Linked DNA regions of Labrenzia sp. PHM005. The protein of the gene in region 1 interacts with the protein of each later gene in a pairwise test. Links are inferred from orthologs where the notes say so. Each region holds a gene or a part of one and is shown on either strand. Other genes may lie near its edges.

Region 1 (5,542 bases):
ACAAGCCTTCAGGACGATCCGGTTGCGTCCCCACCCTCCCCATCCCTACCACGACCGGATCCAGGGAACCGGCCCGCCCCCGCAGGCCGGTTCCTGCACGTTCGCATGCGCAGGAACTGAGAGTTTCTTTCAGAATGATCGGATGGAGTTCGATCCCATAGATCTAGACTTGATTCAGACCTTCGGCATACCGCTGCCAATTGGCAACATAGTTATCGGCCGATTTCAAAATGTCGCCGGCAATGCTGTCAGGCAGGACCCGGGCGACTTTACCCGGCACACCGACAACCAACGAGTTGTCCGGAATAACCTTACCTTCAGCAACAAGCGCATTGGCGCCGATGATGCAATTCGAACCAATCACCGCACCGTTCAAGATCGTCGATCCCATTCCAATCAGGGAATTGTCCCGAATGGTACAGCCATGCAGGATCACATTGTGGCCGATGGTGCAATTGGCGCCGACAGTGAGCGGCATTCCCGGATCGGTATGAAAAACACAGCCATCTTGCACATTCGACCGGCGCCCGATCTTGATCGGCTCCCGGTCACCGCGAAGCACAGCCTGAAACCAGACACTCGCCTCATCTTCCAAATGGACATCTCCGATCAGTGTAGCTGTCGGCGCGACCCAATAACGGCCACTTTCAGGAAATTGCGGGCGGATATCACCCAAAGAAAAATTCGGCATAACCCCTCACGCGTAGCCGGCGACGATCAATGCAATATTCATCACCACCAGCCCGGAACACATGCTCCACATGCCCGCGATTGTTGACGATGCAACAAGCCAGCCTACTGGCCTGTTCTCAATCCGGCGCCCCCGAATTGCGTTGCGCATGATGATGAAGGGACCGGCGAAAACACACATCAATACGCCAGTAACAAAACCCGTTACTGTTTCGCCCGCGAAGTTAAATTTCGGCGGCTGACTGGTCACCAGCTGATAAAAACTGCCAAGAAATCCGGCAGCGACGAATCCCGCACAAGCGATGTATCCAACGATAAGTAGGTCCAGCATAACGACCGTTAACCTTCTGTTAACCTCTTCACAGAGAAAGTGATGAAGAATTCTCTAACGGTCAAGAGCAAACGCCGTGCCGGTTTTTCTAAGGAACGAAAACCTTTGGTTTTCCTTAGTTTTTAACGGTTGGCATCGATCCTTCGCTGAGACACATGTCCCATTCAGAGACACAGTGTGCCAGTGCAGGTCACAGGCTCATGAAAGGCAAGGCAATTGGTCAGGCCGACCCTGCCAGCAGCTACTAATGCAAAGCCGCTTCATTTCACGATGCTGGCCGCGGCTTTGTGTGTGCTGACGTCCGCCTATGTTGCCGACCGTGCGGTCTACTGGTCCGGCGTAATTGCGCCTTTGTTCCAAAACCATCGACATTCCTTGGTTAGCCTGTCGATCGGGCCGCATCCCTTTGAGATCCCTGCAGGCTATTTCAGATCAGCGCAACACCGCATCGCGGCCGACGGCGAAGTTCCGCGTCATCAACAAGTCAGCCTGCTAATGACCTGGCCGGACCTCAAGATGCCAGGCGATGAGGATGCGCCAGCCCGTTTTGGCGAACCGCTTCCGCTTATTCAGGTCAATCTCGAAAACAATCCACGCCGGGAATCCTTAAGAACGCAACTGGATCCGGTCTATAAACGGCTAGCCCGTGGCGGCGAGAAAGCGGCTGAAGCCGGACTGAACATGCTCACGCTGTCGGGACAAAATGCCCAAAACCGGGACATCATTGTCTATGACCCGGAGGCAGACGACGGCTTCATTGCCCGGTGTGTGAGAAAACGCAGCACGGACAAGGCGGTTTGCCACCGCTCAATTACGCCAGGCGGCGGATTACTGATCCGCTACCAGTTCGATCAGACGCTTTTGCCCGACTGGCGCCGCCTAGACCGCGCCGTGCAAGCGAAAGTGGGCACTTTTAACGCTTTCTGAGAACACTTTTCAATGCGCTCACAAAAAACGGCCCAAACGGGCCGTTTCTCAATTCACGATCTATTGTAAAATCTTAGGCTTCATCCAGATCGATCTCAAGGATCGCCATCTGGAAGTTCCAGCTCAGGTCCTCGTCTTCGTCATCGCGGAAGATCACACCGATGAACTCATCACCGATATAGACCTCCGCGGAATCGTCCTTTTTCGGACGGGCCCTGACCTGCAAGCTCGGCAATTCGAACTTCTTTTGCAGATAGGCTTCAAGTTTGCGGACTTCTTCGGGGTTCACGTGGCTCTCTCCTTGTTCTTCGCCAAATGCGTTGTTCTGGTGCGGACCCTACAAGAGAGCGGGAAAATACCAAACAATTTCGATCAGCTTTCCCCGTCTTCCTGCAATCCGGCCGCATCTGGCTCGCCCAGAAGCTGGTTCATGCTGCGGGCCGGTTCTGCACATCCGGCTTTGCCAACGATCTTCGCTGGAACCCCGGCAACCGTCGTATTGGCCGGCACATCTGCCAGCACAACAGAGCCTGAGGCAATCCGGCTGCAATGTCCAATTTCCAGGTTGCCGAGAACCTTTGCCCCAGCCCCAATCAAAACGCCGTTGCGGATCTTTGGATGCCGGTCACCGCTTTCCTTGCCGGTACCGCCAAGGGTAACGCCCTGTAATATGGAGACATCATCGCCAATGACGGCCGTGCCGCCGACGACGATTCCCGTGCCATGGTCGATGAAAATACCGCGTCCGACAGGAACCGCCGGATGAATGTCAATCTGGAACACTTCGGAGGCCCGGCTTTGCAAATAGAGAGCAAAGTCCTGCCGCCCCTTGCGCCAGAGCCAATTGGCCAGACGGTGGGTCTGCAAGCCGTGGAACCCTTTGAAATAGAGCACCGGCTCCAGATAGCGGAAGCAGGCCGGATCACGGTCGAACACAGCGACAATGTCGACCCGGAAAATCTCAGCAAGTTCTGGTTCATCGGCCAGAGCTTCAAGGTAGGTCTGACGGATCAAAGAGGCGGAGACAATGTCCCGGCCGAGACGGTCGCCAAGACGGTGAACGACGGCTTCTTCGAGGCTGTCGTGGTTGAGCACTGTTTCATACACAAAGGATGACAGGGCCGGTTCGGCGGCCACCATCGCCTGGGCTTCTTCACGCAACTGCCGCCAGACGGGATCGTGTTTCATCACCGGTTCTGGACTGGACTGGCGTACCTGGGTCGACATGGCTTGTCTCCTTTTCAAGCCCACTGCATTCGCCTACTAAAATAGGCCCTGCGCATGATATTCCAAACAAAACTTGCTCATATCAGATATGAACAGTCCTTATGAATCGTTTTTTTACGATCAATTTTGCGCCAATCCTCATTTTCGCGAGCACCCGAGGCCAATATGACATCCGAGCAATCTGTGCAATCGCCGCAAGACGGCAACCCGTCGCTCACCACAGCAGGCCAGATTGCCGAATTAATCTTGAACGCGCCAGAGCGCAAGAACGCTCTGCCTTTGTCTGGCTGGCGCCGTATTCCAGAACTGCTCAACCAACTTCAGGATGACAGTGAAATTCGCGCACTCATCGTGCGCGGAGCTGGCGGCAAAGCGTTTTGTGCCGGTGCAGACATTGCCGAATTCGAAGCGGTCCGGGCCACACCAGATGCGGCGGCGCATTACGATCAGATCAATGTGGCAGCCTTTCAAGCGCTCAAGGCACTGCCGGTGCCCGTCGTTGCTGTCATCGAAGGCCCCTGCCTTGGCGGTGGTCTCGGGCTGGCATTGGCATGTGATCTGCGAATTGCATCTTCAACGTCTTTCTATTCCATTCCGGCCGCCCGCTTGGGGCTCGCTTATCCGCCGGATGCCGTTGGCGATCTCGTTGAAGCGGTCTCTCCGTCCAACGCCAAAAGGCTGCTGTTCACCGCTGACCTTCTCTCTGCTGCGGAGGCCTTGCAGATCGGCTTGATCAACGAAGTCCACGAGCCGGACGCCCTGGATACGCGGGTAGCTGAGCTGTGTGCTGTGTTTGAACAGAACGCCCCGCTGTCTTTAAAAGCAGCGAAGAAGACCATCAATCTGTTGACCTCTGTCGAAGCCAAGGCCAACCTCACACAGGCCTACGCCATGGCGCGTGTCTGTGTAGACAGCGCTGATTACGCCGAAGGCTGCCGCGCCTTCTTGGAAAAGCGCAAACCGGTGTTTCAGGGGCAATAGCCCCTTCAGCCTAATCGCTGATTGGACTCAGAGTTAGGCAGCCTTCTTGAATCAAAACATTAAGCACGCCGACACTTGAAGCGAACCGCGAGATATTCTCACTAAGCGATTCAAAACACGAGCAAATCCTCAGGCAATCAGCGCTTCGGCCTTCAGGTCGGTGAGGAACTCCTCTACGGCCTGCGCGAAAATGTCGTTCTTGTCGCCGGCGACCATGTGGCCCGCGTCCTGGATGTCGGTGAACTTGGCATGCGGCACACACTCCATGAATTCTTGGACATGTTCCATCGACACCAGCTCGGAGTTTCGGCCCCGCAGCAGCAGAACCGGCAACTTAAGATTTTCCGCGGCGGTGATCATGCTGGTCTGAACGGTTTCAGACTGATGCGGATCGGAGTGTTCCCGCATTTTCAAGAAAGCCGGATCCCAGTGCCAGCGGTAGCGGCCATCGTCATGCAGGCGAAGGTTTTTGGAAAGGCCTGATAGGTCCTTCGGCCGGCTGCGGTTCGGGAGATAGCGGGCGATCGCATCCGCAGCTTCTTCCACTGTCCCAAAGCCTTCATCAACCTTGTCGCCCATAAAGCCGAGGATCTTGTAGACCCCGCCCATGTCGACCCGCGGCGTGATATCGACAAGAACCAGAGCAGCTTGGCAGCCCGGTGCTTCAGCCCCTTCACCCAGCATACCGGCAAAACCGCCCAATGACGCCCCGACGACAACCGGTTTGGCACCATGTCCGGAGATCACAGCTTTGCAAACAGAAACCAGATCCTTGGCAAAATCATTGAATGTGTAGTTTCCGGACGGAACCCAGGCACTTTCGCCGTGGCCGCGCTGGTCGACAGAATAAACCACATGACCGAGAGCAGCGATCCGCTCAGCGGCGGCAGCCCAGGAATGGCGGGTTTGACCTCCGCCATGTAAGAGGATCACAGGTTGCCCCCTGTTGCCATATTGATCCGCAACAAGGCTGTTGTTTTCTGCCCCTGCAAACTCGACCCGTTTCCCGCTCATGCGACCTCCCGTCTCCGCATTTAACCGCCTGTTCTCAATCCATGCCTGTCAGGCATCGACATTGTTCAAAAATGCCAGGACGCCCTGCTTGTGGACCTTGTCCCCGACCGCAACCATGTGATCGCGGCCTGGAATTTCCAAAACCTCCGCATGCTGCATCAAGGCCGCCAGTTTGTGTGGCGATCCGGCAATGTCGTCTTTGGTTCCGACCGCGACCAGAACTGGCCGTTCGATCCGCGCAATATCTTCTTCGCTGATCTTCTGGCGTGAAGACCGCATACAGGCTGCAAGCGCCAGACGGTCGGACCGTGTCTGCTCGGCAAAGGCGCGGAACGCCCGACCGGTCCGGTCTTTCACGTCCTGTAGCCGCTC
Region 2 (4,661 bases), 2.2 Mb from region 1 along the record:
CAGCGGCTCGTCTTTTCTGGCAGGCCTTTTCCGGCAAACTCGGCAAGGTGCTGTCTCCCGAAGACAAGGCACTAGCTCTGATTTCGCGGCTGCTGGATCCGAACTATGCGCTCAGCGCTGTCACCGGAGACGGTCGGCTGTTGGGAATGGCGGGATACAAGACGGAAAATGGCGGCTTGGTCGACGGCGGACTGTCGGACATGATGGCGGTCTATGGTGTTTTGGGCGGTTTGTGGCGGGGACTTGTCCTGGATCTGTTGGAGAGGGACCCGGAACCTGGACTTCTGTTGATGGACGGCATCTTTGTCAGCCCGGACGCCCGGGGCCTCGGTATCGGGACGGCGTTGTTGGAGGCGGTTTGCGGAACAGCTGCTGCAAAGGGATGCAGCAAAGTCAGGCTCGATGTGATCGACACCAATCCACGGGCCCGGGCACTTTATGAACGATGTGGGTTTGCCGCCATCGAAACAGATGAAACCGGACCTTTGAAACATGTGTTCGGCTTTTCCTCAGCAACGAGAATGGAAAAGCATGTGACCCCGGCTTGACGGGCCAGCAGTTCACGCGGGAAGCTCCGGTCAGACAAACTACCTGGAGCGTTTCATGACATCTCACGGATATGAAAGCGGGCGGCTGAATCTGCCCTTTGTCGGTATTTGCACATTTGGCAAGTACCCCCATCAGCCGGATTGGGATGCGATTGATGCCGATGTCGCGGTTCTGGGCGCGCCGTTCGATTTTGGCACCCAGTGGCGCTCTGGGGCTCGCATGGGTCCAAGAGCCATCCGCGAAGCCTCGACCTTGTTTTCCTTCGGCCATGCCGGCGCTTACGATTTTGAAGACGATGTCACCTATCTGGCCGATGAAACCACAAAGATCGTCGATCTGGGGGATGCGGATATTGTCCACACGGACACGATCGAAAGTCACAAGCGCATCGAATTTGGTGTCCGGAAAATTCTGAAAGCTGGAGCCCTGCCCGTCGTGCTCGGCGGAGATCATTCGATCAATATCCCCTGTATCAACGCATTTGACGGCGAAGAGCCAATCCACGTGGTGCAGATTGATGCCCATCTGGATTTTGTCGATGAGCGGCACGGCGTCCGATACGGGCATGGCAATCCGATGCGCCGGGCGGCCGAAAAACCCTATGTGACGGGCCTCACCCAAATCGGCATCCGCAATGTTTCCTCAACGGCAAGGGATGGTTATGAAGCCGCCCGGCAAATGGGCTCGGACATTCAGTCGGTCCGGCAAACCCGTAAGCTTGGCACAGAGGGGCTGCTTGCCCGGATCCCGGAAGGAAAACGCTATTATCTGACGCTGGACATCGACGCCTTCGATCCGTCCATTGCGCCGGGCACCGGCACACCCAGTCACGGCGGGTTTCTCTATTATGAAGTGTTGGAATTGATCGATGGGCTGGCCAAACGCGGCGAGATCGTCGGCCTGGATCTGGTGGAAGTTGCCCCGGATTATGATCCAGCTGGCGTCACCAGCGTTTTGGCGGCGCAAATCCTGATGAACACCATCGGCCGGATCTTGCATCACCGGTAGGTGAAAGGAAAAACGCCGCGATCAACTCGTGGTCGCGGCGTTTTTGATGGTCGACAAAGAGTTCATAGACCTTCGAAAAGGGCTGTTGAGAGATAGCGTTCGGCGAAGGACGGAATGATCACCACGATGTTTTTGCCGGCCATATCGTCCCGCTGGCCTATCTTGACGGCGGCCGTCAGCGCAGCGCCTGAAGAAATTCCGACTGGAATGCCTTCTTTAGCGGCGACATCCCGGGCTGCGGCAAACGCATCTTCGTTTGCAACGGTGATCACTTCATCAAACACGTCGGTGTCGAGTACGCCTGGAACAAAACCTGCGCCGATTCCCTGGATCTTGTGTGGGCCAGGCTGGCCACCGGAGAGAATTGGGCTGTCCGCCGGTTCAACGGCGACGACATGAAGGTCCGGTTTGCGTTCTTTCAGGACTTGAGACACGCCGGTGATGGTGCCACCGGTACCAATGCCGGAGACGAAGGCGTCGACTTGACCGTCCGTGTCGTTCCAGATCTCCTCGGCGGTTGTGTTGCGGTGAATTTCCGGGTTTGCCGGGTTTTCAAACTGCTGCGGCATCACGGCGCCGTCGATTTCAGCCAAAAGTTCCTCAGCCTTGGCGATGGCGCCCTTCATACCTTTGGCACCTTCGGTCAATTCCAGCTCCGCACCCAGGATCTTGAACATCTTGCGCCGCTCAACTGACATGGTCTCCGGCATCACCAGGATGAGGCGGTAGCCTTTGGCCGCTGCAACAAAGGCCAGAGCGATGCCTGTGTTCCCGGATGTCGGCTCCACCAATGTTGTCTTGCCCGGCTCAATCGTTCCGGCTTGTTCCATGGATTCAATCATGGCGACCCCAATCCGATCCTTGACGCTGCCGATCGGGTTGAAGAATTCCAGTTTGCCAAGAAGGTTTGCCTTGACGCCATGAGCTTCTGCCAGCCGGTCCAGACGAACCAAGGGCGTATCGCCGATGGTGTCCGTGATCGAGGAATAAATCTTTCCGCGCCCATGCGTCTTCTTTGTCATGGCAGTCTCCCAGATAGGATGAGTGGTGTGCAGGCAGCACATGTCTTTGGTTGGCAGCTAAGATAGTACGGCAAACTCAGAGTTTTAAGGGGAAGAATGTTTAGATCAAAGCGGCTTGGGGAAACGTCTTTTCGTTAAATGTTCAAGACTTAGAAAACAGCAGTGCCGGAAGCTCAGACATATCTTCAAATAGCGTTGCTCCTGCGCGCGCAAGAGCCTCCCGGTCGCAGGACGGATCCTCGACAAACGCAAAAACTGCCATGCCGGCCGCCTTGGCCGCTTGCACACCTGGCAAGCTGTCCTCGATCACGACACAGCTTTCCGGTGCAAAGCCCATGGATTTGGCGGCCAGAAGAAACACATCCGGCGCCGGTTTGCCCTGAGCGCAATCTTCGGCCGAATAGAGTTTTCCCTCCAGGCGCGGCAACAGGCCGGAGCTGCCAAGGGTGGTCCGCATCTTGGCGTATTTTCCGGACGAGCCGACGCAATAAGGTACTTGGCGCGCATCGAGGTCATCCAGCACCTTAGAAACACCGCGAATGGCTGGAACACCGGCTTTGAACACTTCCAGATCGCGCGTTCGAACTTGATCGGGCCAATCCTCGGAAAGTTTAGAGCCGGTCAACTGTTCGACCATTTCTTTTACATTTTCCAAGGTTCGCCCCATGAAACGCCGTTGGCATTCCGGCCCGGTGATCGGATACCCGAGCTCGCTCACTATTTCCGCTAGGCTGGCGTTGACCATACGCTCGGTGTCCACCAGAACACCATCGCAATCGAAAATCACCAGACCCGGCTGCATATGATCGTCCTTGTAGGCGTTGCGTTAGCGTTGGCCGGTCGAGCCGAAGCCGCCTGCCCCGCGATCGGTTTCGGACAAGACGTCGACTTCTTGAATATCGGCCTGCAACACCGGCGCGATCACCATCTGTGCAATACGGTCGCCCCGGGCAATCTGGAAATCGCTGTCGCCGAGGTTGATCAGGATGACTTTAACCTCGCCTCGGTAGTCGGCATCGATCGTGCCCGGTGTGTTCAACACCGTAACCCCATGTTTGGCGGCAAGCCCCGAGCGCGGCCGGACTTGTGCTTCAAACCCGGCTGGAAGGGCCATCGCAAGACCAGTTGGAACCAGAGCGCGGGAACCAGGTGTCAGCGTGATCGCCTTTTCAACGGCTGCCAGCAGATCCATTCCTGCTGCCAAGTCACTTTGATAAGCCGGCAGCGGCAAATCCCGGCCATGATCCAGCCGTTTGAATTCAAGTTTGATGGTCATCGATCGTCCCTGACAATTGCCCAACCGGTTGACGATATTCGGCCGCGCCTGTCAAGCAAAGCACCTCCGGAGAGTGTTTGACGAAAAATATCAATCCCCTACTTGAAGCTGTTACGCTGTCCTGAAATGATCTTCCGTATCGGAATGCTGATTGAGCTGGGAGACCCGGAATTATGAATTATTTGAGAAGCATACTTGCAGTGACGTTTTTATTGGCGGGAGGCTGGGCCGCCCAGGCGCAGACGGTGGGGTTCGCCGATGCGATTAGTATCCTCGCGGTCAGCTGCGGTAAGGACATCGACAAACACTGCAAGTCGGCAACGCTGGCAAATAACGGCATCGGCCAATGCCTCGACAAAAACCAATCGAAGATTTCCCAGAAATGCAATGCGGATAGGGCTGTTGTTGCAAAACTCATTCAGGAGCGGCTTGCTGCACAGGCTGCGGCTCCGGAAATTTGTTCGCGCGATGCTGCTCAGCTTTGCCAGGGCGTCAAACCAGGCGCCGGCCATGTCCTGCGTTGCCTTTTGAAAGCACAACCCTCCGTCAGCAACAAATGCAATACCGCCATTGACCTCGCCGGTTACCGCTAAGCCGTCCATCCAGGAGATACTTATGAAAAACCTGTTATTTGCCGGTGCGGCTGTTTGTGCCTTTGCATTTTCGGCAGCCAGCGCGACTGCTCAAACTGAGCTCAGCCGTAACCAGATCATCAATTCGCTTCAAGGTGCTCAGCAGAAGGTTGAAGTGAGTGCAAGCGATCTACAGCGGGCGGCACTCGAAAATATCCAAAAATATCCTGGCGC

What was found. Proteins that work in one complex are often made in the same cells at the same time.
Region 2: the proteins of cysE (region 1) and cysK interact in binary tests that used the Escherichia coli proteins (3 or more experiments, as listed by UniProt). The link is inferred for Labrenzia sp. PHM005 from one-to-one orthologs.

Annotation. Positions count from the first base shown.
Region 1 is NZ_CP041191.1:3,262,563-3,268,104, reverse strand. Bases 1,249-4,170 are described here. They hold cysE (serine O-acetyltransferase), read right to left. Parts: upstream 3,176-4,170; coding sequence 2,321-3,175; downstream 1,249-2,320. Other genes in these bases: FJ695_RS14715 (enoyl-CoA hydratase), read left to right, coding at 3,341-4,156; FJ695_RS14725 (DUF3126 family protein), read right to left, coding at 2,022-2,237; FJ695_RS14730 (hypothetical protein), read left to right, coding at 1,249-1,948. Also shown: FJ695_RS14740 (gamma carbonic anhydrase family protein), read right to left, coding at 164-691; FJ695_RS14735 (hypothetical protein), read right to left, coding at 698-1,021; more of FJ695_RS14730, read left to right, coding at 1,238-1,248; FJ695_RS14710 (alpha/beta fold hydrolase), read right to left, coding at 4,286-5,170; FJ695_RS14705 (alpha/beta fold hydrolase), read right to left, coding at 5,219-5,542.
Region 2 is NZ_CP041191.1:1,045,844-1,050,504, forward strand. Bases 600-3,410 are described here. They hold cysK (cysteine synthase A), read right to left. Parts: upstream 2,580-3,410; coding sequence 1,620-2,579; downstream 600-1,619. Other genes in these bases: speB (agmatinase), read left to right, coding at 604-1,557; FJ695_RS04610 (HAD family phosphatase), read right to left, coding at 2,722-3,381; dut (dUTP diphosphatase), read right to left, coding at 3,406-3,410. In the rest of the region: FJ695_RS04595 (GNAT family N-acetyltransferase), read left to right, coding at 1-548; more of dut, read right to left, coding at 3,411-3,855; FJ695_RS04620 (hypothetical protein), read left to right, coding at 4,029-4,448; FJ695_RS04625 (OmpA family protein), read left to right, coding at 4,471-4,661.